Regions from separate parts of the Paenibacillus sp. BR2-3 genome, predicted to be linked through region 3. Evidence: predicted binding sites of a transcription regulator. Region 3 holds the regulator's gene; each other region holds the start of a gene.
The links. Region 3 encodes Rex, which represses fermentation and respiration genes when NADH is low (regulators of the CRP and FNR family bind a similar motif). Its sites were predicted from a motif close to TTGTGAAATATTTCACAA; they were not measured.
Positions count from the first base shown of each region.

Region 1: PaeBR_RS00810 (DUF1858 domain-containing protein) is a predicted target of Rex. The motif match lies at 1,433-1,450, and genes of this name have one in related genera.
Region 2: pflB (formate C-acetyltransferase) is a predicted target of Rex. The motif match lies at 2,302-2,319, and genes of this name have one in related genera.

Region 1 covers NZ_CP126311.1:151,416-161,926, reverse strand. The annotation lists gene PaeBR_RS00815 (DUF438 domain-containing protein) at 1-1,107, opposite strand, end outside; gene PaeBR_RS00810 (DUF1858 domain-containing protein) at 1,140-1,367, opposite strand; gene trxB (thioredoxin-disulfide reductase) at 1,562-2,515, opposite strand; gene PaeBR_RS00800 (tetratricopeptide repeat protein) at 2,541-4,280, opposite strand; gene PaeBR_RS00795 (ribose-phosphate diphosphokinase) at 4,507-5,457, opposite strand; gene hisJ (histidinol-phosphatase HisJ) at 5,482-6,309, opposite strand; gene hisIE (bifunctional phosphoribosyl-AMP cyclohydrolase/phosphoribosyl-ATP diphosphatase HisIE) at 6,325-7,026, opposite strand; gene hisF (imidazole glycerol phosphate synthase subunit HisF) at 7,023-7,781, opposite strand; gene hisA (1-(5-phosphoribosyl)-5-[(5-phosphoribosylamino)methylideneamino]imidazole-4-carboxamide isomerase) at 8,406-9,143, opposite strand; gene hisH (imidazole glycerol phosphate synthase subunit HisH) at 9,186-9,806, opposite strand; gene hisB (imidazoleglycerol-phosphate dehydratase HisB) at 9,808-10,416, opposite strand; gene hisD (histidinol dehydrogenase) at 10,406-10,511, opposite strand, start outside.
Region 2 covers NZ_CP126311.1:2,092,859-2,103,369, forward strand. The annotation lists gene adhE (bifunctional acetaldehyde-CoA/alcohol dehydrogenase) at 1-2,152, shown strand, start outside; gene pflB (formate C-acetyltransferase) at 2,409-4,670, shown strand; gene pflA (pyruvate formate-lyase-activating protein) at 4,793-5,533, shown strand; gene PaeBR_RS09900 (extracellular solute-binding protein) at 5,746-7,146, shown strand; gene PaeBR_RS09905 (carbohydrate ABC transporter permease) at 7,318-8,202, shown strand; gene PaeBR_RS09910 (carbohydrate ABC transporter permease) at 8,202-9,032, shown strand; gene PaeBR_RS09915 (sensor histidine kinase) at 9,061-10,511, shown strand, end outside.
Region 3 covers NZ_CP126311.1:2,305,469-2,315,979, reverse strand. The annotation lists gene PaeBR_RS11060 (DnaD domain protein) at 1-539, opposite strand, end outside; gene asnS (asparagine--tRNA ligase) at 557-1,852, opposite strand; gene PaeBR_RS11050 (acetate/propionate family kinase) at 1,874-3,082, opposite strand; gene PaeBR_RS11045 (3-hydroxyacyl-CoA dehydrogenase family protein) at 3,079-3,951, opposite strand; gene PaeBR_RS11040 (AAA family ATPase) at 4,082-5,584, opposite strand; gene PaeBR_RS11035 (hypothetical protein) at 5,577-6,110, opposite strand; gene PaeBR_RS11030 (DUF5590 domain-containing protein) at 6,437-6,955, opposite strand; gene PaeBR_RS11025 (amidohydrolase) at 6,979-8,280, opposite strand; gene PaeBR_RS11020 (redox-sensing transcriptional repressor Rex) at 8,267-8,923, opposite strand; gene dinG (ATP-dependent DNA helicase DinG) at 9,003-10,511, opposite strand, start outside.

The sequences.
Region 1 (10,511 bases), 2.2 Mb from region 3:
ATCCTTTCGGCCGGCCTTGAAATCCTCCAGCAGCTTCTCTACGACATGCACACTTTGCGGCGGGTGACAGTTCTGAACGGTACGGCCAATGACGGCTTTGGTCCGGGCAAAAATGCGCTCTTTACCATGGGAGAAATAACGGACGACATCATTCTCGTCAATAAACGTCAGATCCACCGGCAGATGATTCAGAACGGTCTCCAGCTGATGCAGAGACAGAAGACCTGTCTCAAAACGGATAAAGCCTTGCGGAGCGGTACCTGCTTCTTCAGACTGGACGGCTTCTTCGCCACCTTCCGGCTCACCGGCACGCTCAGGAATCCATTCTCGCTCCGGCGCGGTCAGACAGAAACCGATCTCATCGCTCTCCCGGGCAATTTTGACCCACTCATCCTCGGTCAGCTTATCCAGCGCCATCGGCAGAAGAATATTCTCTTCCTTGAAGATCATTTCATTGACTTCCGTAATAATAAGAGCAAGCTGTGCGCCAATCTCTGTTTTGTCCCCGTTATAATTGCTCAGCAGCGTCTTGGCTCCCTTTATCATACTGCGGATGCCGTCATCGACGCCCCACATTACTTTGGTCGGACCATAAATGCCGTACTTTTCGAGGTAAGGAAAGACCAGATTTTCTTTACGGCTGTAGTGCTTATCGAGGTCGAGCAGCAGATTCAAATCTTCCAGCAGCTTGAAAATAATATCCTCGCTGTCGTTCTTCTGGAACTTATCGGCATGGAGCGCCAGACGGAAATTGACCAAACGCTCAATCTCCCGGTTCTCCAGCTTGAACGTATGCACAGGGTGACCCGGCTGTTCCTCCGACTTGGATGAACGGTGAATCTCCTCAATCGAGCCTTTAAAGATGGCCGTATGCACCGAGCATAAACGTTGCACCTCGGAAACCGGAATGCCTTCCTCTGTCATTAGCGAGTGCTCCATAGCGGAAATTTCCGCTACCGTTACGTCCCCCACCGCTTCGGCAAACCGCGCCTTCACTTCATCTACACTTTTGCCGGCGTGCAGCTCCTTGATAATTTCCTTCAGCATCGCCTGGCGGCGGGTTTGCTCCGGTACATCCAATTCACGATTGTTTATCAGTTCGCTCATTTATTTCCTCTCCTTTTTGAGGTCTAAATCATCTATTCAAGAACCTTAAAGCCATGACTCTGAAACGTTAGCTTAACGGTATTGAGGTCCATTTTCTTAATCTTGATTCCTTTGGATAACGTCATGAAGCGGCCTGCGGTCTGCAGCATTCCCGGCTTCGCAATATCACGAAAGCCCAGCTCAACCATAATCCCTATGACCTCCGGATGCCGGGTCGCCAATTCCAATATGGACTCTTCCATATTCAGCACCTTTTCCATATACCTCTTCTCCTTTGTCTGAGAACTATTCTCAATATCAGATTAGCACAGGCCCTATAAGGGGATTGTGATCCCAGTCACAAAGTCAAAAAGAATGCGAAAAAGCCGTCCCCTTCGCTTTTTACAGCTTGGAGGACAGCCTTGTATTTTGATCGCAATTACATAGAGACTATGCTCCTACATTGCGTTATTGATTATTTATCGAGTGATTCGCTCCAGTCATGCACCATCGTGCCTTCCAGGAACTTCTCCGCATCCATTGCCGCCATACAGCCGGTTCCGGCAGCAGAAATCGCCTGACGGTAACGGGTATCCTGCACATCGCCGCAAGCGAAAACGCCAGGAATGTTCGTTTCTGTCGTGCCTGGGTTTACAACGATATAACCATTGGCATCCGTCGTAATCTGTCCGCCCAGGAAAGCCGTGTTCGGCGTATGGCCGATAGCGACAAACACCCCGTCAGCTTCAACAAGCTCTTCGAGACCTGTCTCATTGTTGCGCACCATCAGCCCTTTTACGCCGGTATCACTGGTTGCTACCTCAAGCGGGGTACGGTTAAGCGCCCACACTACCTTGCTGTTATCGCGCGCTCGGTCCTGCATGATCTTCGAAGCGCGGAGCTCCGGACGGCGGTGAACCAGGGTTACGCTGGAAGCGAATCGGGTCAGGAAGCTGGCTTCCTCCATTGCAGAGTCGCCCCCGCCCACCACGATAATCTTTTTGCCGCGGAAGAAAAATCCGTCGCAGGTAGCACAAGTGCTGACCCCGCGTCCAACGTTCTCCTGCTCACCTGGAATCCCCAGGTATCTGGCAGAAGCACCCGTCGAAATAATGACCGATTCCGCCTCCAGTACACCTAATCCATCCACGGTTACTTTGAATGGCCGCTTAGAGAAATCCACCGACTCCACCCAGCCGTTTTTAAATTCGGCACCGAAACGCTCCGCCTGCTTGCGCATGTTATCCATGAGATCAGGACCCAGAATCCCTTCGGGGAAGCCTGGAAAGTTCTCCACTTCCGTAGTCGTTGTCAGTTGTCCGCCCGGCTGCAAACCTTCAATCACCAACGGGCTCAAATTGGCACGCGCCAAATAGATGGCGGCAGTCAGCCCGGCCGGGCCTGTTCCGATTACAATCGTTTTGTACATAACAGTGGCCTCCTCACAAGGGGTTTTATATATTTTCAGTAAACGGCGGGAACCGTTCAGTCACGCTTTGCTTGATATTACATTCTTCATCCATGCGCCGCGCATAACGGCTTACCATGGACGGCGACACTCCATAACGCAGCGCCACTTCACGGTAGGTGACCGGCCGGCTGTGCAGCTTCGCTGTTAAATACTCCAGGGCGGCGCACCATCCTTCGGCATGGCGGAAAAAAGGAACATCCGGATATAGATTGCCCACAAATTGCTTCCATAGTAATTCTGCATCCTTCTTCTGGGCTGCATCATACCTCCGGTCCATCATGCCGACGGTCTGGTCAATGATTCTTTGCCAGTCCTCTTTCCATTCCGGCTGTACTTTGTGCCAGGGAGCGGAGACGGGTTCCTCTCCCAGAAGGGGTTCCGTCTCTGTGTCCTTACCGGTCAGCCTTTGCAAACTAAGCAGGGCTGCTGCTTGAAGCTTATCCTCTTGTAGTGGCTGCTGCTCCAGAATTTCCCGCAGTACCTCGGACATCTCTTCATCCTCAATCCACCGTAGGGCCTGCGTCACCTGCAGCTTCGTATTGGAGTCTCCATAGCGGAGCGCCCAGAAAAACGACGAGCGAATCAGCGGATTGGTCCGCACTTCCTCGGCGAAGCTGCCTTTGTTATCCTTCCACAGCTTCAACTGCTCTTGAAAAGGCAACTGGTAGTTATAGCTCACAGGGGGAACCGGTTGATGTTCTTTCTGAGCCTGCTGCAGCTGAGCCAGATAGAACCGCGGGACCACTCCTTCCGGATCCAGCTTGCCGGCCTGCCGCCAGCAGCGCTGCGCTTCGGCATATAGCCCGCTGTTGCTTGCCGCTGCTGCACAGTAATGATAGAGACCGGCATCGCCGCCTACCTCTTCATCCTTCAGCAGCCGGCGGAAGTGCCCGTAAGCGATTCTGTGACGGCCCAGAATACCCATCGTTGTCGCAAGTTTAAAAACATGTTCCTGGTGGAAAGGGATGGTTGCCTCAAGCATGCGCAGCAGTCTCTCCAGCTGTTCGTGAGCACCTTCGTACTGGAGGAAGATAGCCAGATTACAAAGTGCGTGCAAATCACCAGGTGCAAGATCCAGCACCCGCCCGATAGACTCCTTGGCCTTGGCGAACCGGCCCATATAGAAATACGCAAGGGCGAGATTATTATGCGCCGCCAAAAAGTCTGGCGTATTCTTCAAAATATCCTCCAGCAGCTTTACCGCTTCAGTGAACTTGCCTTCTTCAAGGAGTGCTCTGGCACGGTCGTGCTCCACCACACCTTCCCGGCTTCTGATCCGGTTAAGAGGGGCGGGACGATCCAGCTCATAGTTCAGAAGCTCCATCAGCTCCTCCGATTCCAGAAGAAAGTCGCCGTTCACATCCTCCTCCAGGTACTTCACCAGACAACGTTCTGCTTCCTCAAATCTTTCCATATTAGCGTAATTATTAGCCATATAGAAATGACACTCTGTTAAGGCGGAGTCAATATTCTCAAGCACATGGGACAAAATATCATTTGAAGCTTCATAATTGCCCATCTCTGATAATATACCCGCCATGTTACAATGATTGACCGGATTATCCGGCTCATATTCTACTGCTTTGCGAAAATTTTTTAATGCCTTATCATATTGAAAGCGATCCATTGACCGGACGGCTCTTTCAAAGAAAAAATTGGCATCCAGAGTGATGGGAATAACCTTTCCGTTGCTCACATCCTGCTCTGAAGTTCTCTCAATCATGGAAGCAAGGCACCTCCTTGTAAGCTTCCTTATCCTCACGAAAAATAGGAGGTCGGTGCCTCGCGGCCTACCGGTTCTCCAAACTTAAACGTGTTCCGTTTCCATTTAGGGTCCCGGCTGTCTTCACACAGTATACCACAAGTGCGGGCAGGATTCTCAAATTGAAGGGGCCTTGGATTCACCAAATTCAGAGAAAGAAGTATGGACGTTAAAAAAGACGGGGATATTAAATTCCCGCGTCTCTGAACAGCTTATCGATAGACCCGCCTTCGATAATAATATGGGTGGCTTGCGCCAGCATCGGTGCGACGGATAAAACGGTAAACCGGCTTGAATGGTCTTCCGGCAGCAAAATGGAATCTGTAATAACTACCTCATCAATCCCGGGATGCTCCAGCCGCTCCAGAGCAGGTCCCGAGAACAGTCCGTGTGTTGCGCAGACAATACTATTCTTGGCGCCTCGTTCCTTCAGGCTTTCAACCACATTGACTATAGTCGTTCCCGTGTCTATCAGATCCTCAATAATAATGGGTGTACGTCCTTCCACATCTCCGATAACATGTGTAATCACTGATTCATTATGAGTCGGTCTTGTCTTGATCATAATCGCAAATGGCGAACTCAGCCGGCTTGCCAGCTTCTCGGCCATAGAGGCACGGCCTGCATCCGGAGAGACTACAACGAGATCATTAAGTCCCTTTAGCTTCAGGTGGCCGCTGATCAAGTCGAGCGCTGTAAGATGGTCTACTGGAATATTGAAAAAGCCCTGAATAGCAGCGGCATGCAGGTCAATGGTAATCACCCGGGTAGCCCCGGCTGTCGTTAATACATCAGCAACCATTTTGGCGGAGATGGGTTCCCGCGGAGCCGATTTGCGCTCCTGTCTGGCATAGCCATAATACGGAACAATGATGTTAACCGTACGGGCAGATGCCCGTTTGGCTGCATCAATCATGACCAGCAGCTCCACAAACATCTCATTAATGGGATGGGAGAGGGATTGCAGCAAAAATACGTCACAGTTCCGGATGCTTTCTTCGTAATGCACGTAAATCTCGCCGCTCTTGAAGCGGGTCAGCTTAATCTGCCCCAATTCCACACCAAGCCGGGCCGCAATATCTGCCGCCAGCTTCGGATTCGACGAACCGGAAAAAAGTCGCAATTGATGATGCTGCATAATGCCCTCCCGTGATTTTTTATTTTATAGCTTGAATGGCACGGAGGTGCGGCGGCGGCCTTCAAATACGGCCAGCTCGCGAAACCCCGTCTCCCACAATAGCCTGCGGGCTTCCGGCAGTCCTTCACCCAGTTTAGCAGGATCATGTGCATCCGACCCCAGTGTAAGCGGGATGCCCAGCTCCAAAGCCTTCCCCAGCACATGCTCAGCCGGGAACATCTCTTTACAAGGCTTAGTCAACCCCGAAGCATTCAGCTCCATAGCGATTCCGCTGGCTGCTATCGCTTTCAAAGCGCTGAACTCAAGCTCTCTGACTTCAGCTTGGCCCTCTTCAGTCTCAGGGACATATCCAAAACGTTTGATGACATCCATATGCCCTATAATATCATATAATCCGGATGTTGCCGATTTACTTACGGCATCATAATAACGCCGGTACACTTCCATGACATCCTTGCCTTCCCAGCCATGAACCTGCCGGAAATCCGTAATATCCCATTCCCCAAGAAAGTGAACAGACCCGATCAGATAATCCCACGGATAGGGGGCTAAGAGGTCACGGATCTTTTCCTCATAGCCTTCAATATAATCCGCCTCCAAGCCGACACGCAGATCAATTACCCCCCTGTAGCGCTCTTTGAGCGCCAGGCACTCTTCCACATATCGGGGCAGCTCCGCAAGCGGCATCGCCATTTCCGGGTAGTAATGATCCGGGTCCACATGTATAAGCGGCAGGTGGTCAGACAGCCCCAGCTGCGCAAGCCCCAGCTCGATGCCGCGCTCCACGTACTCTTCCAGCTTGCCTATCGCATGGCCGCAGCGTTCATGGTGAGTATGATAATCGATATGCATGAAAAAGGCTCCCTTCTAATCGCGGCGCGGCCGCTCGTGGCGGGCGCTGAGCTCTGCCATAATTTCGTCCAGCGGCAGCTTGCGCTCCTGCAGAAGCACCAGCAGATGATACATAAGATCGCTGATTTCCAGGCGCAGCTCGGCATTGTCTTTATTTTTGGCGGCGATGATGGTTTCGGAAGCTTCCTCGCCTACCTTTTTCAATATTTTATCGACACCTTTATCAAATAAATAGGTAGTATACGCACCCTCGGGACGTTCTGCTTCACGCTCGGCAATGACACGTTCCAGCTCGCCCAACACCGCGAAGCGTTCCCCGTAAGCTGCTTTGGCCCCAGCCTCTTCAGCCTGTTTGCCTTCAAGTGGAATCTCACGGAAGAAACATGAAGTGGCCCCTGTGTGACATGCAGGCCCTTCAGGATTCACCTTAACCAGCAGTGTATCGCTATCACAGTCATAATGTATAGAGGTAATGGCCTGTGTGTTGCCTGAGGTGCCACCTTTATGCCACAGTTCATTCCGCGAACGGCTCCAGAACCATGTCTGTCCGCTCTCCAGCGACAGCCGCAACGATTCAGGATTCATATAAGCCATCATCAGTACTTCCTTGCTAGCCGCATCCTGTACTATAGCAGGCAGCAGGCCGCCTTCGTTCCAACGTATTCCTTCCAAGATCTCTTCCCGGCTCAGGGCTGTATTCCCTCCCTCGTAACTCATCGGATCTCCACCCCTTTTTGCTTCAAATCTGCCTTAAGTTCGTTTATCGCAATTTCTTTATAGTGAAAAATCGTAGCCGCCAGTCCGGCATCCGCCTTACCCTTGGTAAATACATCGTAAAAATGATCCTTCATCCCGGCTCCCCCGGAGGCAATAACCGGTATGCCCAGCAGATCACATACGGCCGACGTCAGCTTCAGATCGAACCCGTCCTTCGTGCCGTCCGCATCCATACTGGTAAGCAGAATTTCGCCCGCGCCCAATCGTTCAACCTCTTTAGCCCAGGTCAGCGCACGTATTCCGGACGGTTTGCGTCCTCCATGCGTGTACACTTCCCATTCGCCCCAAGTCTCATTATATTTGGCATCAATCGCTACGACAATACACTGTGAGCCAAAACGGCGGGCACCCTCCAGAATGAGCTGCGGATTGTTTACAGCGGCTGTATTGATACCGATTTTGTCGGCACCAGCACGTAAAATGGTCTTCATATCCTCTGGTGTCGATATCCCGCCTCCAACTGTAAAAGGAATTGCGATTTCTCCGGCTGTCTGCCGTACCACCTCAACCATCGTAGCCCGGCCTTCCACCGATGCGGAAATATCCAGAAACACCAGCTCATCCGCGCCCTCACGGTCGTACAGTGCCGCCAGCTCCACCGGATCTCCGGCATCGCGCAGATTCACAAAGTTGACGCCTTTGACAACCCGTCCGTCTTTAACATCAAGACAGGGTATGATTCGTTTTGCCAGCATAATTATAAATCCCTCCTTTTTTGCAAAGGCTTTTTCGATCCCCCTAAATCCCCCTTAGCCAAGGGGGACCCCAAGGGCCCCGGCCCTCTGGACACCCGGAACTTGGCGCAGGCGGGATAAAAGCGCTCCTTAGATTACATTGTGCTATGATCGCTAATCCCTGCGGGACCGCTTGAACTAATGGCGCTCCTGCAGGGAAAACATTAAAAGATTAAACCCTTAAACCTTAAACCCTTAAACCTTTAACCTTAAACCCTCGTGTTCCACGTTTTTGGCCCCTGAAGGGACGACGGGCTTCACGCCGTCTGCGATAAGGAATATAAGGCTGAACAAATTACAACAGTCCGCGCGTCAGGTCTTAATTGCACAACGTGCAGTTATTTGCCTATCGAACTGACAAAATTAGCATTTAAGTGTATTGCGTACAATTAAATCTGAGGAATATGCTTACAACACTATATAGACCCATTTATAGCTGTACGAAGTGCAGTTAAATGCACCTGAGGACGCTAAATGATGCAGATAATTGCACGAAATACAATTAGCGGCATCGATTCATAACAAACGGTCTGAATCCGTCTTCATGCAGCATCGGCAGCAGCGTTCGATGACTCTTGCGGATAGCTACTTCTGTCCCAATGCCTGCAGCGCCTCAGCCAAGTCGATATTACCGGTGTACAGCGCTTTGCCGACGATGGCTCCGCCGATGCCGCTGGCGCTGTGAACATTAAGGCGCAGCAGATCATCCATTGTGGTTACTCCGCCGGAGGCGATAACGGTTGTGCCGCTGGCCGTTGCCATAGAGAGGATGCCTTCCACATTGGGGCCCTGCATCATACCGTCACGAGAAATGTCGGTGTAGATAAAGGTCTCTGCCCCTTTGGAGGCCAGCTGCTTGGCCAGGTCTTCTGCACGGGTCTCCGAAGTGTTCAGCCAGCCATGGGTAGCGACGAATCCGTTGCGGGCATCGATGCCAATGGCTACTTTATCCCCGTACTTGCCCAGGACAGCTTCCGTGAATTCACGGTCGTTAATAGCGGCTGTGCCGATAATGACACGGCTGACTCCGAGCCCCAGCAGCTTTTCGACGTCTGCAAGACTGCGGAGGCCGCCGCCAACCTGAACGGGAACATTTGCATTAGCAGCGATAGCGCCGATTATGGCATCATTAACAGGATGACCGGCCTTGGCACCGTCCAGATCCACAAGGTGGATGAATTGCCCGCCCTGCTCCTCCCACGATCTGGCTACCTTTAAAGGACTGTCATTATAGACCGTTTCCTGATTGTAATCGCCTTGCTTCAGTCTGACGCATTTTCCGTCCCGGATATCAATCGCCGGATACACAATAAAAGAAGACATGTGACGCTCCCCGCTTTCGTTCAATATGTTTATGGGCCATGATTAATGGCTCTTAAGTTTTAAAAAGTTCCCCAGGAGCTGCATCCCAAGCTCCCCGCTTTTTTCCGGGTGAAACTGCATCCCGAACACGTTGCCCCGTCCGACAATAGCTGTAACCGGATAGCCGTAATCAGTCACTGCAATGAGGTCACTCTTCCGCTCTACAAGCGCGTGATAAGAGTGGACAAAATACACATGACCCTCTTCAAGGCCTTCCAGCAGCGGACTGTCACCCTGCAAAAAACTCAGTCTGTTCCAGCCCATATGCGGAACCTTATAGCCCTCTCTCGGGTCAAAACGGATGACCGAACCAGGCACAATATCCAGCCCCTCGTGTGTTCCGTACTCTTCCCCGCTGCTGAACAGCAGCTGCATGCCCAGACAAATCCCGAGCAGAGGCTGCTTCCCGGCGGCGGCTACCTCTTTTACTACAGCATCCAACCCGCTGTTTCGAAGATGCTCCATCGCATCGCCAAAGGCGCCGACACCGGGCAAAATGACGCTTTCCGCCGCCAGAATTGCCTCGGCATCCCCTGTCACAAGACATTCGTAACCCAGACGTTCGATCGCCTTGCTGACGCTATGCAAATTGCCCATGCCATAATCGACGATTGCGACAGCCATGCTACAGCACTCCCTTCGTAGAAGGCACACCCTTCACACGAGGATCAATAAGTGTTGCTTCATCCAGCGCACGTCCCAGTGCCTTGAACACCGCTTCAATCATGTGGTGCGTGTTGGAACCGTAGTGAACAATGACATGCAGTGTAATCCGTGCTTCCAGTGCGAATTTCCAAAGAAATTCTTGTACCAGTTCCGTGGAAAAGCTCCCCACCTGCTGGGACGGATAGGCAGCCCGGTATTCAAAATGCGGCCGGTTGCTGATATCAATCACTACCTGCGCCAGGGCCTCATCCATCGGGACGAATACGCTGGCGTAACGCTTAATCCCTTTTTTATCACCCAGCGCTTCACGCAATGCTTGTCCGAGACAAATGCCGATATCCTCTACGGTGTGGTGATCATCGATATCGATATCCCCGCGTGCCTGCACATTCAGGTCAAACTGACCGTGTTTCGTGAACAAATCCAGCATATGATTCAAAAAAGGGACATCCGTCTCAAGCTCCGAAACGCCGCTCCCGTCTACAGATAAAGACAGCTTGATGTCCGTCTCATTCGTCGTACGACTAAGTCCCGCTTGACGCACTGTCTGCTCCTGATTATTCTCCATTACCATCTCCACCTTTCCCTTCATTCTCCAGCCTGATTTCAATGGCCCGCGCATGGCCTTCCAGTCCTTCGCGGCGCGCCAGTTCAATAATTTGA
Region 2 (10,511 bases), 210 kb from region 3:
CCGTGAAGCTGCGAAAATTCTTGCTGAAGCTGCTGTGAAAGCGGGCGCTCCAGAGAACTGTATCCAGTGGATCGAAGCTCCAACTATGGACAAAACCAATGCTTTGATGAACAACCCTGATGTTGCGCTGATTTTGGCAACAGGTGGTTCTGCAATGGTAAAAGCGGCTTATAGCTGTGGTAAACCAGCACTTGGCGTTGGACCTGGTAACGTTCCTTGCTTCATTGAGAAGAGTGCTGATCTGGATCAAGCGGTAACTGACCTTATTCTTTCCAAATCCTTTGATAACGGTATGATTTGTGCATCGGAACAAGCAGTTATTATTGAAGAGCCAATCTTCGACCAAGTGAAGAAGAAAATGATCGCTAACGGTTGTTACTTCGTAAACAAAGAAGAAGCTGCCAAACTGACTTCCGGCGTAATGAATGTTGATAAATGCGCAGTAAACCCTGCCATTGTTGGACAATCGGCTACAAAAATCGCTGAAATGTGCGGTATTCAAGTTCCGGCTGGAACGAAAATTCTCGTCGCTGAAATCGAAGGCGTAGGCACCAAGTACCCGTTATCCGCAGAGAAGCTGAGCCCGGTACTTGCTTGCTACAAAGTGAAAAATGCTGATCAAGGGATTGCACGTGCAGCTGAAATCGTTGAATTCGGCGGCATGGGACACAGTTCCGCGATTCATTCCTATAATGAAGAAGTTATCCTTAAATTCTCGAACCGTCTACAAACTGGACGTATCATCGTGAACTCACCTTCTACACATGGTGCAATTGGCGATCTTTACAACACCAACATCCCTTCATTAACTCTGGGCTGTGGATCTTACGGACGCAACTCGGTTTCGCAAAACGTTACTGCCATTAACTTGATCAACGTGAAGAGGGTGAATCGTCGTACCGTGAACATGCAATGGTTTAAAGTACCTAACAAGATATACTTTGAAAAAGGATGTACTCAATACCTGGCTAAAATGCCTGATATTACTCGTGTAGCTATTATCACTGACCCTATGATGGTGAAACTGGGCTATGTTGAAAGAGTAGAGCACTATCTCCGTCAACGCCAATTGCCAGTAGCTATCGAAGTGTTCTCGGAAGTTGAACCAGATCCGTCGACAACTACAGTTGACAAAGGTACAGCAATGATGCAAAGATTCCAACCAGACTGCATTATCGCACTGGGCGGCGGTTCCCCAATGGATGCTGCCAAAGCTATGTGGTTGTTCTATGAATACCCAGACACTGACTTCAACAACTTGAAGCAAAAGTTCATGGATATCCGTAAACGGATTTACAAATACCCACGTTTGGGTCAAAAAGCTAAATTTGTAGCGATCCCTACAACTTCGGGTACAGGTTCAGAAGTAACTTCCTTTGCGGTTATCACTGACAAAACAACGGATGTTCACACAAAATATCCGCTGGCTGATTATGAATTAACTCCAGACGTAGCAATTGTGGATCCAGAGTTTGTATATTCCCTGCCTAAGGCTGCTGTAGCAGATACTGGTATGGACGTACTGACACATGCTATTGAAGCTTATGTTTCCGTAATGGCTAGTGATTATTCGGATGGTCTTGCCATTAAAGCAATCCAACTGGTAGTTCAATACCTTGAAAAATCGGCACTTGAAGCAGATCCGCTTGCCCGTGAGAAAATGCATAATGCATCCACACTTGCTGGTATGGCCTTTGCTAATGCATTCCTGGGTATTAACCACAGCTTGGCGCACAAATGGGGCGGTCAATATCACACGGCTCACGGTCGCACAAACGCGATTCTTATGCCGCACGTTATCCGCTACAATGCTAAGAAACCTACGAAGTTCGCTTCGTTCCCTAAATACTCGCACTTCGTTGCTGACGAGCGTTATGCTGAAATCGCGCGTATTCTGGGATTGCCTGCCCGCACAACTGAAGAAGGCGTAAACAGCCTGATCAACAAGATTCGCGAGATGAACAAGAACCTTGGCATTCCAGTGTCTTTCCAAGAACTGGGCTTTGATGCTAAAGATTTCGAATCCCGTGTAGATTACCTGGCTGACCGTGCATTTGAAGATCAATGTACAACTGCCAATCCGAAATTGCCTCTGGTTACTGAGCTTGCTGATGTTTACCGGAACGCGTTCTACGGAAAATTCGAAAACTAATATACGCATATTAAGTAAAATATTAAAGGTGAGAATGGACTGGATGAAAGTGACAAATATCACCGAAATGGTGATATTTGTCACAGTCTATTTTCAGAAAATAAACTAAAATGTTTATATAAACAACGGTCCCATTAATGAATAATTGATTGTGAAATTTATAACAATTATATTTTCGGGATCACGAGACACGGGATCAACCTTCAAGCCCGCGATCTCTACAAATACTATAAATATATAAATGGAGGGATTTAGCATGTCGGTGATTGAAAAAGATGTACAAGAGGTTAAGTCTGGATGGCGTTCTTTTGCAAAAGGCAAATGGTCCAAAAAAGTAAATGTTAATGATTTCATTGAGAAAAACATCAAGCCTTACCTTGGAAAAGAAGATTTCCTTGTTGGAGCTACCCACAACACAAATGAACTATGGAAACTCGTTTCCGAGATGACCAAACAAGAAATTGCCAATGGCGGCGTACTTGATGTGGATGTTAATACTGTATCCACAATTGTATCGCACAATCCTGGTTATATTGACAAAGACAAGGAACAAGTTGTCGGCGTTCAAACCGATGCGCCTTTCAAACGTTCCATTCAGCCTTTTGGCGGAATTAAAATGATGATTGATGCCTGCAACGCTTATGGATTTGAACTTCCGCAAGGCATTGTTGACATGTTCACGAACATTCGCAAAACGCATAACCAAGGCGTTTTTGATGCATATACAAACGAAATGAGAGCAGCCCGTAAATCCGGCGTTATTACCGGTCTTCCAGATGCTTACGGCCGTGGCCGTATTATCGGCGACTACCGTCGTGTCGCTCTTTACGGCGTAGACTTTCTCATTAAAGAAAAGAAACAAGATCTGTTGAATCTCGAAGTGGATTCCATGAGCGATCATGTAATTCGTCTTCGTGAAGAAATTTCCGAACAAATTCGCGCTTTGGGCGAACTGAAAAAAATGGCGCAAATGCATGGCTTTGATATCTCCAAGCCAGCCAACACTGCCAAAGAAGCTTTCCAATGGGTATATTTCGGTTACCTGGCAGCGATCAAAGAGCAAAACGGTGCGGCTATGTCCCTTGGACGCGTATCTTCATTCCTTGATATTTATGTACAACGTGACCTGGAAGAAGGCACGCTGAACGAAGAACAAGCGCAAGAGCTGGTTGACCATTTTGTCATGAAGCTGCGTATTGTTAAGTTCCTGCGTACTCCTGATTATAATGAATTGTTCAGTGGCGACCCTACCTGGGTTACAGAGTCCATTGGCGGTATGTCCGTAGACGGAACTACACGCGTTACTAAGAGCAGCTTCCGTTTCCTGCACACCCTTTACAACCTGGGTCCTGCACCGGAACCTAACCTGACTGTACTTTGGTCCGAGCAATTGCCGGAAGGCTTCAAGAAATATTGTGCCAAGGTTTCTATTGAAACCAGCTCCATTCAATACGAAAATGATGACTTGATGCGTCCGATCTACGGCGACGACTATGGTATTGCTTGCTGCGTATCCGCGATGCGTATTGGTAAGCAAATGCAATTCTTCGGAGCTCGTGCTAACCTGGCTAAAGCTTTGCTGTATGCTATCAACGGTGGTGTGGATGAAAAATCCGGTGCACAAGTTGGACCTGAAACGCCGCGCATCACTTCTGAAGTTCTGGAATACGACGAAGTAATGAAACGCTTCAAACCGATGATGGAATGGCTTGCGAAGCTGTACATGAACACTTTGAACGTTATCCACTACATGCATGATAAATATTCCTACGAGCGTATCGAAATGGCTCTGCATGATCGCGATATTCTTCGCACCATGGCTTGTGGTATTGCCGGTCTGTCTGTTGCAACAGACTCCCTGAGCGCCATTAAATATGCCAAAGTTAAACCAATCCGCAACGAGCAAGGCATTGCTATTGATTTCGAAATCGAAGGCGAATTCCCTTGCTACGGTAACAATGACGATGCTGTTGACAACATCGCTGTTGATCTGGTTGAATCGTTCATGACTATGATCCGTAAACACCACGCTTACCGTGACGCTTTGCCGACACAATCGGTATTGACAATTACTTCTAACGTGGTATACGGTAAGAAAACAGGTACTACTCCTGACGGACGTAAAAAAGGTGAACCGTTCGCACCGGGCGCTAACCCTATGCACGGCCGTGACAAGAAAGGTGCTTTGGCTTCCCTTAGCTCCGTAGCCAAATTGCCATATGAAGATAGCTTGGATGGGATCTCCAACACCTTCTCCATCGTACCTAAAGCACTGGGTAAAGAAGAAGAAGGACGTAAATCCAACCTTGTATCCATGCTTGACGGATACTTTAACAGCAAAGGTCACCATTTGAATGTTAACGTATTTGCCCGTGAACAATTGATGGATGCTATGGAACACCCAGAGAACTACCCACAATTGACAATCCGCGTATCCGGCTATGCTGTTAACTTCATCAAGCTGACCCGCGAACAACAATTGGATGTTATTAACCGTACTTTCCACGGTGCGATGTAATTAAAGAAGTCAAAGTTAATACTTTATATCTACATCTATATCTCAAACGGATACCGTCCTTGAAAAAGGGCGGTTCAATCCGTTTTTTAAGAGTATAAAGTGTGGAGGAAGGATGGCATCATATGGCTAATGGACACATACACTCCTTAGAAACCTTTGGGACCGTGGACGGACCTGGCATTCGTTTTGTTGTGTTCATGCAGGGCTGCCTGCTGAAATGCCAATACTGTCATAATCCGGACACTTGGGCATTAAATGAAGGCAAGCAAATGAGCTTGGAAGAAGTATTGGCCGAGATCGAGCCTTACTTGAACTACTACCGCACATCGGGTGGCGGTTTAACCGTTTCAGGTGGAGAACCCACACTGCAGGCACATTTTGTGAAACAGCTCTTCACTGAAGTGAAGAAGCGCTGGAATCTGCATACGACACTGGACACCAATGGGTATAACGAAGGCGACAAAATCAATGATTTATTGGATGTAACGGATCTAGTGATGCTGGATCTGAAACATATTGATGATGAAGCTCATATTAAGTTGACCGGCAAATCCAATGATCGTACCCTGAAGCTGGCCCGCTGGCTGTCAGACCACAATCGAAAGATGTGGATTCGTCACGTCTATGTTCCCGGTATTCATGACCGTGAAGAGGACTTGCTTAACCTTGGCCGTTTTATAGGGACATTAAATGGTGTAGAGAAAATTGAAATTTTACCTTATCATCAAATGGGGATTTATAAATGGGAAATGCTCGGCAAGCCTTATGAATTGGAGGGTGTTCCGTCTCCTCGTGAAGAGGAAGTAGATCGGGCATACCGTCTTATAGAAGAAGGACGTAAGCAGACAGCATTGGTATTATAAATCGCTTATCATATAAGGAGCCGTTCCTAAGGTAGTTTTCTACTGAGGAACGGCTTTTTGCTTATTTAAGAATCTGCTTGTGTTGAAGATGATCTCGCATACATAAGAGTATTTTATCCCTTTTGAAGATGAATCTTGACCTTACGATAACATAGGACGTTTTTTATAATGAGAAGTGTAAAGGAAATCAATATATAGGGAGGGTCACAAAAATGAAAAAAAGTTTGACTTTGCTTTTGTCCCTGATTTTCGTCACCACGGCTTTACTGACTGGTTGTGGAGGCAACAACAATAATACGCCCAATAACACCGCGGAAGGAACTGACACTCCGGCTGCAACAAATGCTGCTGTCACAGAAGAACCCGTGAGCAGCGAACCGTTCGAGATGACTATCCGCCATACTCAAGTAGGCGCGGATAAACAGAAACGTCTGGCCATTCTTGAGGATGTTGTAGGAAAAGTTCAAGCAGATGTACCGGGTTTGACGTTCAAGCTGGACGGAGTAGATTCCGATGTGAACCGTAAAGAAAAGCTGCGCGGTGAAATGGCGGCTGGAAATCCCCCTGAAATATTTGATCTTTTTGGTAGTCCAGACTCCAAGATATATGCTAAAGAGAGCAAATTGCTCGATTTGACTCCGATCCTTGAAGAACTGGGTATTAAAGATAAGTTTTCTAACCTTGATCCTTTTACGTATGAGGGCAAAATTTACGGATTGCCGATCGGCGGTTCCGGTGAAGGCTTTTTCTATAACAAAGAGTATTATACAAGCAAAGGCTGGAAAGCACCCACTACATTTGCTGAGTTAGAAAAACAACTAGCAGATATCAAAGCGGATGGAAAAGTGCCGTTGGCTGGAGCCTCGAAAGCTGGCTGGGTACCTCTGATGCTCGCTAATCACCTGTGGTCCCGTTATGCAGGTCCGGATGTAACTGCCAAGTTCTCAACGGGTGAAGCCAAATGGAGCGATGCTAATGTAGTTAAGGGCTTCTCGAAATATAAAGAATGGATAGATAAAGGATATTTCAAAAAAGGCGAGCTTGGCTTTGAGTATGCAGAATATACAACGCAGTTCACAAGCGCTGAAGCCATCCTAATGTATGACGGAACTTGGAAATCCTCAGTATTCAAAGCCGGTCAATCCGGCGAAGGCATGATTGGTAAAGTCGGATTCTTCAATATTCCTGCAGTTGAAGGTGGAGTGGGTGACCAAACGGCTCTGATGCGGGATGTAAACAATGGCTATGGCTTCTCTGCTTCTGTAGCAGATGATGAACGCCAGCTGGCGGCTGTTAAATCGTTTATCAAGAACCTATTCAATGAAGAAATGCAACTGCGCGGATTAGTAGAAGACGGTGTTCTACCCGCTATGAAGATTGACCAAAATGTGCTCAACGAAAATATTACAGATGACCTGATGAGTGAAATTGTAGCGGTACTTAATAATTCTAAGTCCTCATTCCCGGCTTTTGATTCACTTGTTCAGGCGGATGTTACAACTGAAATCAGTAACATTCAAATTCAAAGTCTGATCGGTGGCCAGACTACACCTGAGAAAATGGGCGCAGCCCTGCAAAAGGTACAGGAAGAAGCAAACGTAGCAGTGGAGTAAGGAGCGGTAAACTGAATGTACCCTGGCGATTGGTCCAGGGTGCATTTTTTAAAATATAAGACGCCCGTGCCGCTGCGCGGCACCACTGAGGAATGAAATATCGCGTTCGCGTTATTACAGGGCAGAAATGATTATATTCTTCCGCTGATGTCAGAGTAATTGGAGGCAGTCATGAATAAAGCACTTAGAAATCCTTTAGTTTTTACCCTTTTTGTTTTACCGGCACTATTTCTGTTTCTAATGTTTTTTATTTATCCCATATTTAGTTCCATATACTACAGCTTAACGAACTGGAATGGTGTTTCGGACACGGTTAAGTTTACAGGCCTGACTAATTTCAAAAAAGCGCTTGGAGATGAGCGGTTCTGGATTTCGGCAAAAAATAACGGCTGGTTCATCTTATTCTCCGTTTTTATACAGGTACCCTTAATTGTATTATTCTCCCTTTTGATTGCCAATGTGAAAAAGCTGAAGGGCTTGTATAAGACCGCGGTTTTTATGCCTGCAATTATGTCTACAGCAGTCATTGGTATTCTCTGGGGCTTTATTTATGAGCCAAACATCGGCCTAATCAATAAAGTAATCGGACTGATTGGTATAGAGCCTATCTACTGGCTGTCGGATGAGAGATTTGCTATGTTATCCATCCTGATCACGAATGCTTGGCAGTGGACCGGATTTTATATTGTAATGGTGTTAGCTGCAATTCTTTCGATTCCTGGGGAACTGGATGAAGCAGCGAAGATTGACGGCGCTACCGGGGTTCAGCGCGCCTTACGTATTACACTTCCACTCATCATGCCGATCATATCCGTGGTTGTTATGCTCTCTATTGCAGGGGCTATGAAAGCAGCAGATATTGTTATCGTCATGACGAAGGGCGGACCAGCGGGCTCTACCGAGGTTATGGCGACCTATATGATTAAATATGCGATCACCAACTTTAAATATGGCTACGGCAATGCGATCGCCGTTCTGATCTTTATGTTCACGCTGGTGGTTACGGCTTTTTATCAGCTGCTGGTTGCCCGGCGTAACGAAAGGATTGAGTACTGATGCTCCGTTCCCTGAAAAAGAGTATCCCACACGTTGTTCTATTATCGTACTTGCTCGTTATACTGTTTCCTTTCCTATTCGTGTTGTTCTCGTCAGTGAAGAAGGATAATAATGAAATTGCCTTAAATCCTTTTGGGATCCCCAAAGAATTCGTCTTTAATAATTATGTTGAGGCCTGGGTAAATGCCAAAATTAGCACTTATTTCTTCAACAGCTTGTATATCTCCATCTTCGCTTCTGTAGTAACCATCCTGCTGGGTGCTATGTTTGCGTTTGCGATCACCCGGATGCGGCAGGGCAAATGGAATGGCATACTCTTTTCCCTAGTGCTGGTAGGGATGCTTATTCCTAATAATGCGCTTATGCTGCCGATTTATACTATAGTTCGCAAGCTTGGGATCCTTAATACACACTGGGCTCTGATCATTCCCTATATTGCGAACGCGATTCCATTTACAATTATTATTTTGGCGGCATTTATGCGCTCTCTACCACGGGAAATAGAAGAAGCGGCGGTCATGGATGGCTTGAAGGCTCAAGGTATCTTTGCTAGAATTATTGTACCTCTAACGGTACCCGCAATGGTCACGGTGTTTATTGTTAATTTCCTGGGAAATTGGAATGAGTTTTTGCTGGCTAACTATTTTCTCTCCAACGATGAACTGCGCACACTTCCGGTGGGAATGGTCCAGTTCCGTGATCAGTATCAGATGAATTATGCGCAGATGTCTGCTGGTATCGTCTACAGTGTGGTACCCGTCATTATTATTTACGCGATTCTGCAGGAAAAGATTATCGAAGGCGTAACAGCTGGGAGCGTAAAAGGATAAGTTTCTTCACAGTCAGGAGAATTAGCCCATGAATTTGCGTTATAAACTGTTTACGGCATTTTTGGGCCTGATTATTATCCCGTTGTTTATTCTTGGCATGATTATGTTTTTTGTTACTTATAATTCAATTGAAAAGAAATACAGCCAGCAGTCGGAGTATTCACTTAAGGCGATTAGCTACAGTATTTCAAGCGTGTTTAAAGATATGAACAACGTGACAGACAACGGGATTGCTACTTCGGTATTTCATATGGCGCTTAGTGCAGAGGATCCTTCCAAGCAGGATTTGACCGATGCCGAGCAACTGAGCCTGAATGCCAGTCAACGCAATTTCCGCAGCCTACTCTACAATCACCCTTCGATCAGCTACGCTTTTCTGTACAATTTCAATGGAAAAGGAAGCTCGGAAATTGTATCGCTTTTTAATAAGGAAAATTTCCGTACCCTCCCCTATGATAAGTTCAAAGAAAGCGATCTGTATCATGAGGTAATGTCTCTGAACGGTGTGCCTAAATGGGTGGCTCCTCACGAAAATCCGGAACTGACCGGAACGGAGACTGTTTTTACGCAAATCCGACTTGTTAAGGAGCTCAGCTTCTTTCAGAACATTGGGATTCTGGTTGTACAGATAAAGAACTGGGAGTTCGAATCGATATTTCGCAACTTGAAAATTGGCGACAGTACTCAAAAGGTCTCTTTTATGCTTGTTAATGACAAGGGTATGATTTTATTCGATCCGGACAGAGAGCTGGACGGCCAAATGCTCCAATCATTCACGACGAAAGAAATCACCTATAAAAAGGGCTTTCAGAGCTTCAAAACGCAATTTGAAGGAGAACGAAGTATTGTCTCCATGTACCACCTGATGGATTATCCATGGAGCCTGGTATCTGTAACGTCATGGGATTCGTTGTCCCGGGAGGTTACGATTTTTGCCAGATGGTTTGTTTTTGTTATTTTTATCTGCTTTTTGGCAGCACTAATCTTTAATTTGTTCTTTATGAACCGGATTACCGGAGGAATTGCGGTTATTGTGCGTTTTATGCGCCGTGTGGAGGACGGGGATTTAATCAGTCGGGTAGAGGAAAAGGGAAATGATGAGCTAACCCTGCTGGCTAAAGGGTTTAATGACCTTATGGATAAGATTAATAACTTGTTTAATCGGATTCAATTGGAGCAGCGGCGTAAAAATCAAGCGGAAATGCGTGTGCTTCAAGCGCAGATCAAACCGCACTTTTTGTTCAATACTCTTGAATCAATCAATGTGTTGGCTGTACAAAACGAGGGGCGCAAGGTAAGTGAAATGGTATACAGACTCGCAAGTATTTTGCGGATCAGCATTCAGGACAGGGACGAAATCACGCTGGAGGAAGAAATAAAACATCTTCGCAATTATCTCGATATTCAGAAGTTCCGTTTTGAGGATTTGTTTGATTACGAAATTGAAATTCCAGAGGAACTAAATGGCTGCGGTATATT
Region 3 (10,511 bases):
GGATAGCGATCCTGATCCAGCCAGTTGGAAATCGTCTCGCATTCCATAGGGGACAAAGGGCGTCCGAATTCCTTCTCGAAAATGCTGAACATGCTGCGGCTTTCATCCTCTATATTACTGTTCAGAGAGACGGATGAAGCTTTGCCTGTTCCTGCTTGTTCAGCGGTTTTTGCCTGCATCGCCAGATAAGCGCCCAGCTTGCCATAGAGGCCGGAGAAGTTGTAGCGCTCATAATGAATGCCCTGCAGCTCGTCGTTATCTCCATCGATACTGATAAAGCCATCTTTCATGAGCTTCTGCAGTTCACCGGCGATCACGGATGTACTCCGGCCTGTAACAGCCTGAAGCTCTTCAAGAGAAGGGAATTCAATCCCTTCCACCTGACGGAAAGAGAGCAAGTGGATGAGCAGCAGTGTTTCACTGCCGCTTAAATTCAGCTTGCGGTAATTCTTCAGCAGCGCATAAGGAATGACGGCCATCCCGTTGTCCAGGCCAAAGGAGACGCCTTCGCCCCAAGTGTTCCAGCCTTTGCTGTCCATATGTGCTCCTCTCTCCCTTAAGGGTAGAGACGGTACAGCGTACGAGGGAATGGAATTGTCTCGCGCACGTGGTCAAGACCGCAAATCCAGGCCACAGTGCGCTCCAGGCCCAAACCGAAGCCGGAGTGAGGCACAGAACCGTAGGTGCGCAAATCCATATACCATTTATACGTGTCCAGAGATAGGTTATGTTCTTTGAAGCGTTCCTCCAGCAGAGCCGGGTCGTCGATCCGCTGTGAACCGCCGATAATTTCTCCGTAGCCTTCCGGAGCGATCATATCGGCACACAGCACTACTTCCGGACGATCCGGATGAGGCTTCATGTAGAAGGCCTTGAACGATGCTGGATAATGAGTAATAAAGACCGGCTTGTCGTTGACTTCAGCGATAGCCGTTTCATGAGGTGCTCCGAAATCGTCACCCCAGGCAATTTCAAACCCTTTGTCATTCAAGAACTTGATCGCATCGTCATAAGTAATGCGCGGGAAGGGTGCCTTGATATTCTCCAGCTTGGAAATATCTCGGCCTACGGCCTCCAGCTCCGGGCGGCAATTCGTAACGACGGATTGCACGACATAGCTAATGAAATCCTCTTGAACGCGCAGGCTTTCCTCATGATCCGTAAACGCCATTTCCGGTTCAATCATCCAGAACTCAATCAAGTGGCGACGTGTCTTGGACTTCTCGGCACGGAAGGTTGGACCGAAGGAATACACCCGGCCAAGCGCCATTGCTGCAGCTTCCATGTAAAGCTGTCCGCTTTGCGTTAAGTAGGCATCTTCTTCAAAATACTTGGTGTGAAACAGGTTAGTGGTGCCTTCAGCCGACGTAGGCGTCAGGATTGGCGGATCCACAAGCGTAAATCCGTTCGTATCAAAATACTGCTGTACCGCCCGGATAATTTCCGCGCGAATCACAAGCACTGCCCGCTGCTTCGCGGAACGAAGCCAGAGATGACGGTGGTCCATCAAAAAGTCGACACCGTGCTCCTTCGGAGTAATCGGGTAGTTTTCAGTCAGATGCAGGACTTCTATTCCGGTCACGGTCATTTCGTAACCCGATTGGCTGCGCGGCTCCTCCCGGATAATTCCGGTCACATACAAGGAGCTTTCCTGTGTCAGGCTCTTGGCATCATCCCATACTTGCTCAGGCACTTCCGATTTCACCACAACACCCTGAATATAACCGGTACCATCACGAAGCTGCAGGAACTGAATTTTACCGCTGGAGCGCTTGTTGTTTACCCAACAGCCGATTACAACACTTTCTCCGACATGCTCATTCACGCTCTTGATAACACTCTTGTTAGCCATGCCTTCATACTCTCCTCTGGTTTAGCCGTTAATTCCTTGAACAATACGGTGTGTATCGCGTGCAATGACAAGCTCTTCGTTTGTCGGCACTACAAGCACCTGCACCTTGGAATCAGCCGTAGAGATGCGGCGCGGATCGCCGGAGCGAATCTTATTTGCTTCGGCATCTAGTTCAATTCCAAGGAACGTCAGATTGTTAAGTACTTTTTCACGCAGCATGGAGGAATTCTCTCCAACACCAGCAGTAAATACGATAACATCCACACCGTTCATTGCAGCTGCGTAAGAACCGATGTACTTCCGTAAGCGGTATTCATACATATCATAAGCAAGTGTAGAGTTGGGCTCACCATTTTCTGCACCGGCCTCAATATCACGCATGTCGCTGCTTATGCCCGAAATTGCCAAGAGTCCACTATGTTTGTTTAGCATGGAGTTGACTTCACCTACGGACAGCTCTTCCTTATTCATGACATAAGGGACAACGGCAGGGTCAAGATCGCCGCTGCGAGTACCCATCATCAGGCCTTCCAATGGAGTCATACCCATAGATGTATCCACGGACACGCCGCCTTGAACTGCCGTTACGCTCGCTCCGTTGCCGATATGGCAAGTAATAATTTTCAGGTCTTCCAGCGGACGCTCCAGATATTCCGCAGCAGCCTTGCTCACGAAATCATGGGATGTACCGTGTGCTCCATAACGGCGAACCTTGTATTTGTTATACAATACTCTCGGAATAGCATACATATAAGCTTTCTCAGGCATCGTCTGGTGGAACGCCGTATCAAATACAACGACCTGCGGCACACCCGGCATATTGTTCTCGGTTGCAGTAATACCCATCATTGCTGCGGGATTATGCAGCGGTGCAAGGTCAAACAATTGGCGGATTTTAGTCTTTGCATCAGCATCCACCAGCGAAGAAGCCTTGAAAAACTCTCCACCGTGTACAACCCGGTGACCCACAGCATTGATCTCATCAGTTGAAGCAATCACACCGTGCTCCTTGTCCGTCAGACTGGCAAGGACTTTACGAATTGCTGTATTGTGTTCCAGAATTTCGCTAACTTCTGTTACTTCCTGTTTCCCTGTCGGCTTGTGAGTCAGTATGGAGGAATCCATCCCGATGCGTTCTACCAAGCCTTTAGCCAGAACGGATTCATCATTCATATTATAAAGCTGATATTTCAAAGAAGAACTGCCTGAGTTAATTACTAAAATATTCATGCACGGTCACCATCCTTGTCATACTTGAAGAAGCCTTCGCCTGATTTCATGCCCAGATGTCCTGCACGCACCATCTTTTTGAGAATGGTGGAAGGACGGTATTTCAACTCGCCATACTCGCGGAACATCCGCTCCAGCGCAGCCAGAACAGAATCAAGACCGAATCGGTCAGCCATTTCAAGCGGTCCATATTGGAATTGATAGCCGATGCGCATAGCATCGTCAATATCCTGCGGTGAAGCCACACCCTCTTGCAGCACATGCATAGCTTCATTAATGAACAGACAAATAAGACGTGAAGTTACAAATCCCGGGGATTCATAGATCATTACGCCTTTTTTCTCAACCACTTCGTCAACAAAAGATTTGGTATCTTCAAAAGTAGCATCGGATGTTTTCAATCCGCGTACAATTTCGACAAGATCAACTTTTGCTACAGGGTATATGAAATGCATTCCGATTACACGCTCCGGATACATTGTTGTGCTTGCAAGCTCCGTCAAGCTGAGCGTCGACGTGTTGCTGGCGAGAATAATATGGCTCGGACATACCTGATCGAGCTGGTTAAACACTTTCTTCTTGGCTTCCAAATCCTCAGTGATGGTTTCGATGACCATATCACATGAGCTAAGTTCGGCAAAATGGGTCACTTTTTGAATCCGGCTCAGAATCAGCTTCTTCTCGGCCTGGGTAATCGCCCATTTCTCCAATTGCTTGTCAAGACTTGTCTCAATCATTTCGTAGGAATAATTCAATCTTTCAGGGGTTTTCTCCACCAGCATAACATCGAGACCCTTTGCTGCCAGCATTTCAGAAATGCCTTGTCCCATCGTGCCACCGCCGATGACACCAATTTTCTTAAAATTCATCTAAAATTCTCATCCTTTCAGGTATCTATACTTAGTATCGTACCTTTTCTGTCGTAAAAATAAATAAGCCCGACATATAATGATATCTTAGCATGCCTGAAAAGTAAAAAAAAATAACCGGCATAAAGAATTATGCCGGTAAAAGTACACTGTCACGAAATTGACAACGAAATTGCTCCCCTGAGAGCATTTCTTCCTTCATAAGTATGTCCAGGGAGTAATTAAATACGCTCCGCTGTTGTATTAGCTTCTCATGGGTCTGAGCCATAAGCTCATCGAGAATTTTACTATTCTCCTTCATAAGCTCTTCTGTCGTTACCATCTCCAGCTTGGCAATACCCAGTGAGGTTAGTCCTGACTTCATCATCGTCTCTACAATATTAAGTGCCTGATCGAAATCTCCTCGTGAACCTGTACTTCTTCCGCCGTAAAATATTTCTTCAGCAGCGGCTCCGCCCAGCGCGATCATAATCTGATCTTCCAGATAATCCTTTGTGTATAGATACTGTTCCTGCTGCGGATTGTGGCGAACATACCCGAGGGCCTGTCCGCGCGGGGTCAGCGTAACCTGACTGACACTCCCCGGACGGAGAAGCTCAGCCATAATGGCATGTCCAAGCTCATGAATGGCAACACGTTTCTTCTCTTCGTGATTCGTCTCCCGGTCCGTTTTTTCGCCCATCATCACTTTGTCGATGGCCATCGACAAGTGGCGCTGTTCCACTTCCATCAGATTTTCTCTCATCATGTAGATAGCGGCCTCATTCATGACGCTTTCCAGCTGGGCACCCGAGAAGCCGTAGGCTTCCTCGGCAATTTTATCGAGACTGACCTCTTCATGCAGCGGTTTATTCTTGGCATGCAGATCCAGGATCGATTTACGGCCTTTCTTATCAGGCATATCCACTTGTATGTGCCGATCGAACCGTCCCGGACGCAGCAGAGCCGAATCGAGCATTTCTTTACGGTTTGTAGCTGCTACGAGAAGAATACGCGGGGTATCCGAGTTATAAATACCGTCCATCTCCGTTAGAAGCTGATTAAGCGTCTGATCGTACTCGCGCTGCTGTCCGCCTTCACGCTTACCGCCGATCACGTCAATTTCATCAATAAAAATAATCGCACTTTCCTTGTTCTCCTTCACAGCCCGGGTGCGGGCATCGCGGAACAAATCACGGATCCGTCCGGCACCGACACCGACATACATCTCTACAAACTCACTACCCGAGGCTGCGACGAAAACAGAGTTCGTATAATGTGCAGCGGCCTTGGCCATAAGCGTCTTGCCCGTTCCCGGAGGGCCTGTAAGCAGAATACCTTTCAAGGGACGAATTCCGAATTTACTGATTTCTTCGTGCCGGATCAGGAAATCCAGCGCTTCACGCAGCTCCTGCTTGGCATTATCCTGACCACCGATTTGTTCAAAGGTGAGCTTGGAAGGGCCGCTCTTCTTGCGTTTCTTATCTGCACCTGCATTTACCGTTAATCCGCCGCGCATATGAGCAATGAGCAATAATGAACCAAGCATGGCAACCCCGATGATAACGGGCACAATATTGAAACCGAGAAAAGCCATAAAAATCAGCAGCACTGGAAGAAATCCGGCCAATACTTCTTTAGTCCATTTAGGCATTATTCCAAACCCCCATTGTTTCAGGCTGTCGCGGCAAAATAATAAATTTGCTTTCTTTGCCGTTCGTCAGACTTACATATACGTTATTATCATCAATTTCCGTTGTGGCTGTTATCCCTTTATACTGTTCCTTCAACTCGTCCAGTGTGGCGGGTATTAATGTATACTTGCGGCTTTCCATCGCTTCGGCTACAGAGAACATTGCTTTATCCCAGATTTCATCAAGCTCTTGATTGGAGTGCTGCTCAACATCCAGATTAAGCGTACGGCCTCCGATTACCGATTGGCCCTCGGTTGAAATATATTGAACCAGTTCACGTAATTTCGTTCCCGGCTGTAAATCAAGTTTCAAAGATACTTCATCGCGGTTAATAGATATGTGTGAATCGTTAACTCCTTCATAGCTGTTGACGATCTTTTGGAGCGGCTCCTGAATTGCAAATTGGCGATACATGAACCACCCTCCAAACAAAAGGGCAGCCGATAGCAATGACGTAAGTAATAGGGGTACCAGACGCAATTTCAAGTAAACGTCCTCCTCTCAGGATGGGAAAACTATACATCTTTCGCATTTATCACAATAAGTGATATATGTTTTTTTCTACGAGTCATGTACTTGATACAAGTAGTAGTATATCACAGGTGTATATACGATTTGAAAACAAAGTGTGAATATATTTAAAATTTTTACTACTAATTTTTGCCTGTTAGGCCCTGCTTTCTTCCTATATCGACAAAAGAGACCGCAACGGTTAGCGTTGCGGTCTCTTTTTCTATGAATTTCGCGTATCATTACATAGGAATTGCATACTTATCATATATCAAAGTTTATATCACAGTGATTAAATCAGTTTAGCGATTCGGCAGACTGTAACCTTCCCCGATGGGGGTTCCGTCGGCAAAACGGAAAAACTTATAGTAATAACGGTCTCCCTGCTCATAGAAAAGCTGCCAGGCATATTCTCCGTTATATACTCCAGGCATTAGCCGCTTAATCGTTATGTCCGGAAGCTGGGCTTCTATAAGTGAGCGGATTTTTTGTTCCGAAGTACCTCTGCTCAGCTCTACGCCGTAGACGGCATTATCACCCTCAGCGATTTTTCCGTCTTTAGTAAATTGAACCCAAACCATCATTTCGATTCCAGCCTCATTTTTACCTGTAAGAACCCAATATATTGAATTTTCGTCCCAGATGGATTTCTGCGCCTTCTTAACCTGGGTCAGCCCGGCCCGCGTTCCGGCGATGTCTTCGGCAGCCCTTTTCTCGTTCCATTCGTCCTTCATAATGGAGACGTAGAACTGGCTTAGTCCGAACAGAAGGAGCAGCATCAGGGCCGATCCCAGCAGGATCCATTTTCTCCTTTTCTTCAAATTACAGCTTCCTTTCTACGGCACTACCGTTTTAGAAGGCCCTCAAAAGACTCTTGGGCTTTACGGCGGATCATTTCCTCATCCAGTGTCTGGCACTTTCCGTGCTTCACAACCTGCTTGCCGTTAATCCATACATGCTCTACATCCTTCGCACTGGCCGAGTATACCGCGTGAGAGAGCAGGTCGGTATGCGGAAGGAGGTGAGGCTGGTCGATATCAATGGCAATGAAATCTGCTTTCATTCCCGGGGCCAGCCTTCCCACTTTATCCAAAAAGATGGATTTGGCGCCAACCTCCGTGGCCATCCGCATGGCTTCCGGTGCCGGAACCGCAGTAGGATCTCCGGTAACCCCTTTATGAATCAGCGCCGCAAGACGCATTTCTTCAAACATGTCGAGATTGTTGTTGCTAGCTGCTCCGTCGGTACCAAGAGACACAGGCACACCGGCCCGGAGTAAATCCGTAACACGTGCAACTCCGCTGGCCAGCTTCAGGTTACTGCCCGGATTATGGGATACACCGACCTGATAACGGGCAAGAATCTCAATTTCCTCATCATTCAGATGGACACCATGAGCCACCAGCGACGGGCGCGTGAACATGCCCAGCTTTTCCAAATGCGCGACAGGACGCAGGCCATAATCGGCTGCATTCTGTTCGACTTCCCGCCGGGTCTCAGACATATGCGTATGCATCGGAAGGTCCAAGTCATGCGCAGCCTGCACGAATTTCACAAAATAATCCGGCGGACACGTATACGGTGCGTGCGGCGAGATCATCGTTGTAATTCTTCCGTCAGCCTTGCCATGCCAGCTGCGGGCAAAATCAATGGCTTCGGCAAGTTTATGATTCTGCATTTCTTCAGAGCAAAATCCGATCACTCCGCGCATCAGAACAGAACGGATACCCGAGAGATCTGCAACCTCAGCAACCCGGTCCATATGATCATACATATCCAGGAAGGTAGTTGTACCCCCCTTCAGCATTTCCAATACTGACAATGAAGTTCCCCAGTACACATCCTCGCCCGTGAACTTCTCCTCCATTGGCCACATTTTTTCCTGAAGCCATACCTGAAGGGCCAGATCATCTCCATAGCCGCGAAGGAGCGACATCGCAGCATGGCCATGCGTATTAACAAGACCCGGCATGAACAGAAGCCGGCTTCCATCTATAATTTCAACACCATTCTCCAAAGGGGGTTCCACTTCACCTATGTAAGTGATCCGATCGTTTTCCACAGTCATATAACCGCTCAGGACAGGCTTGTCAGCACCGGGAACAATAAATTTCCCGTTCTTGATGATCCATTTATTGCTCTTCATGTTCACTTTCTTCCTCCCTTCCATCCTGTAAATAATAAGCCAGACTTTGCAAATCGGTCGTAAAATCAGCAGCATGGATACGAACGTAAGGAGGAGTCTTCAGAATGACCGGGGCAAAGTTCAGGATGGCCTCGATTCCTGAATCCACAAGAATATCCGCTACGTTCTGTGCTTCAAAAGCCGGAACAGTGATAATTCCGATTCGGATACCCTGCTCCCGGATCGTCCTGCCCAGCTCATCCATCGGCTGTACGGTCAGAGAGTTGATTTTCTGCCCCACCTTCGGCATATAGGAATCAAAGATAGCCGTAATTTTCATGGTATCCTTCAAATACGCATTATAATTGGATAAGGCATGCCCAAGGTTACCGGCACCTACCAGTGCTACGTTTATTTGCTGATCCAGCTTCAGGATATGACGGATTTTCTCAATAAGATAGGTGACATCATAACCGATGCCTTTTCTTCCGAAATCGCCGAAATAAGCCAAATCCTTGCGAATTTGCGCCGGGTTAAGGTCCAGTTTTTGGCCCAGCTCCTGAGAAGAAACGGTCGCAATTTCACGCTTGTGGAGATCGTTCAGAAAGCGCAGGTACACAGGGAGTCTGCGAACGACAGCCTCCGATATTTTATCCGATTTCATATTTTCTCCTCCTAAAGGTTGAATGCAGTATCAGCGGAAAATTATGAGTCCCTATAGATTAAAAGTTATAAACGGGCGTTTAGGAGACGCCCCCCTCCTCCAGCCATTCGGCAATACGCGGGACCATCTGATCGGTCAGCATATGCTCCATTTTAGGGCCGGGCAATGAATAAAGGAAGTACTTTCCATAATAAGATTCTATAACTCTGGTATCATAAACAATTACAATCCCCCGGTCCTGGGCAGTTCTGACCAGACGTCCAAAGCCCTGCTTGAACCGGATCACCGCCTGGGGAACAGACAGCTTCATAAAAGGGTTCTTCTTCTGTGCCTGCAGCAGCTCCGATTTCGCTTCCGCCAGAGGATGGTTGGGCGGCTGGAAGGGAAGCCTCACAATAGCCAGACATGTGAGCGCTTCGCCGGGGATGTCTACCCCCTCCCAGAAGCTGCTTGTTCCCAACAGGACAGAAGCGGCGTTATCCTGAAAGCGACGTATCAGCTTGCTGCGGCTCCCGCCTTCTATGCCTTGCCCGAGCACCGTAATTTCTTGCGATGCCAGCACTTCCTTCAAAGGATCATACACCTGACGCAGCATGCGGTAGGATGTAAAAAGCACCATCATACGTCCTTTAGTCGTTACAGCCGCTTCGGCAAGTGACTGCACCAGAGTATCCACAAAGTTGGCATCGCCCACGCTTCCTTTTACACTCGGGAAGTCGCGGGGGATCACGAGCAGCGCTTGTTCCCGGTAATGAAAGGGTGAGGGCAGCTGAACGGTCATGAGGCGGCCCTCTTCCGCAGCTTCATTCAGACCCAGATTATCAATCATAAACTGAAACGATTTATCTACCGACAAAGTCGCCGAAGTCAGCACAATGCTTTTCTTCTTGTCGAAGAACAGCTCCTTCAATTGAGAGCTGACATTCACTGGAACCGCATATAGCTGCAGTGACTTGCTGCGGTAATTCCCGTTAGCCTCCAGCCAATATACAACACCCTCATCGTTCAAGCCCATAAAAAACCGCACTTGATCCCGGATGGCCGCCAAATCCTTGAATAATCCGCTGATATCCGTGACAAGACTATCGGAAGAGGATTGCCCCTCCTGATCCCTCATTTCATTCAGCATTCTCTCGCCGGTGCGCAGGACATCGCTGAGCGTTGATATCATTCCGCTCTCCAGTGAAGCAAGCTCATCCCAATTCTTCGGCTTCTTTCCGGGCAAGAGGCGCAGCACTAATTGTCCGGCTTCTCCTGCGGCCGAATCGCTTCGTTCCGGAAGAAGACTGAACAGCTTCTCACTTAAGATGTCCCATGTTTCCTTCACGGTAATTAAGTCGTTATGAATTCTATCGATGATAACGCTCCATTCGGAGGCCTGCTCGCTGCCAGCCGATTGCAGCTGCTGACGCAGTGCCGGCAGTTGGCCGTTGCGGCTGTCCTTGAACAGCCGGGAAAGCGTGTGAACAACAGTAAAGTGCTTCATATGCATGCCTAAATGCTTACCCGCTACGTCCTCCAGATGATGAGCCTCATCAATAACCAGATGGTCGTAGGAAGGCAGCAATTGATGCCCCGCTTTTACATC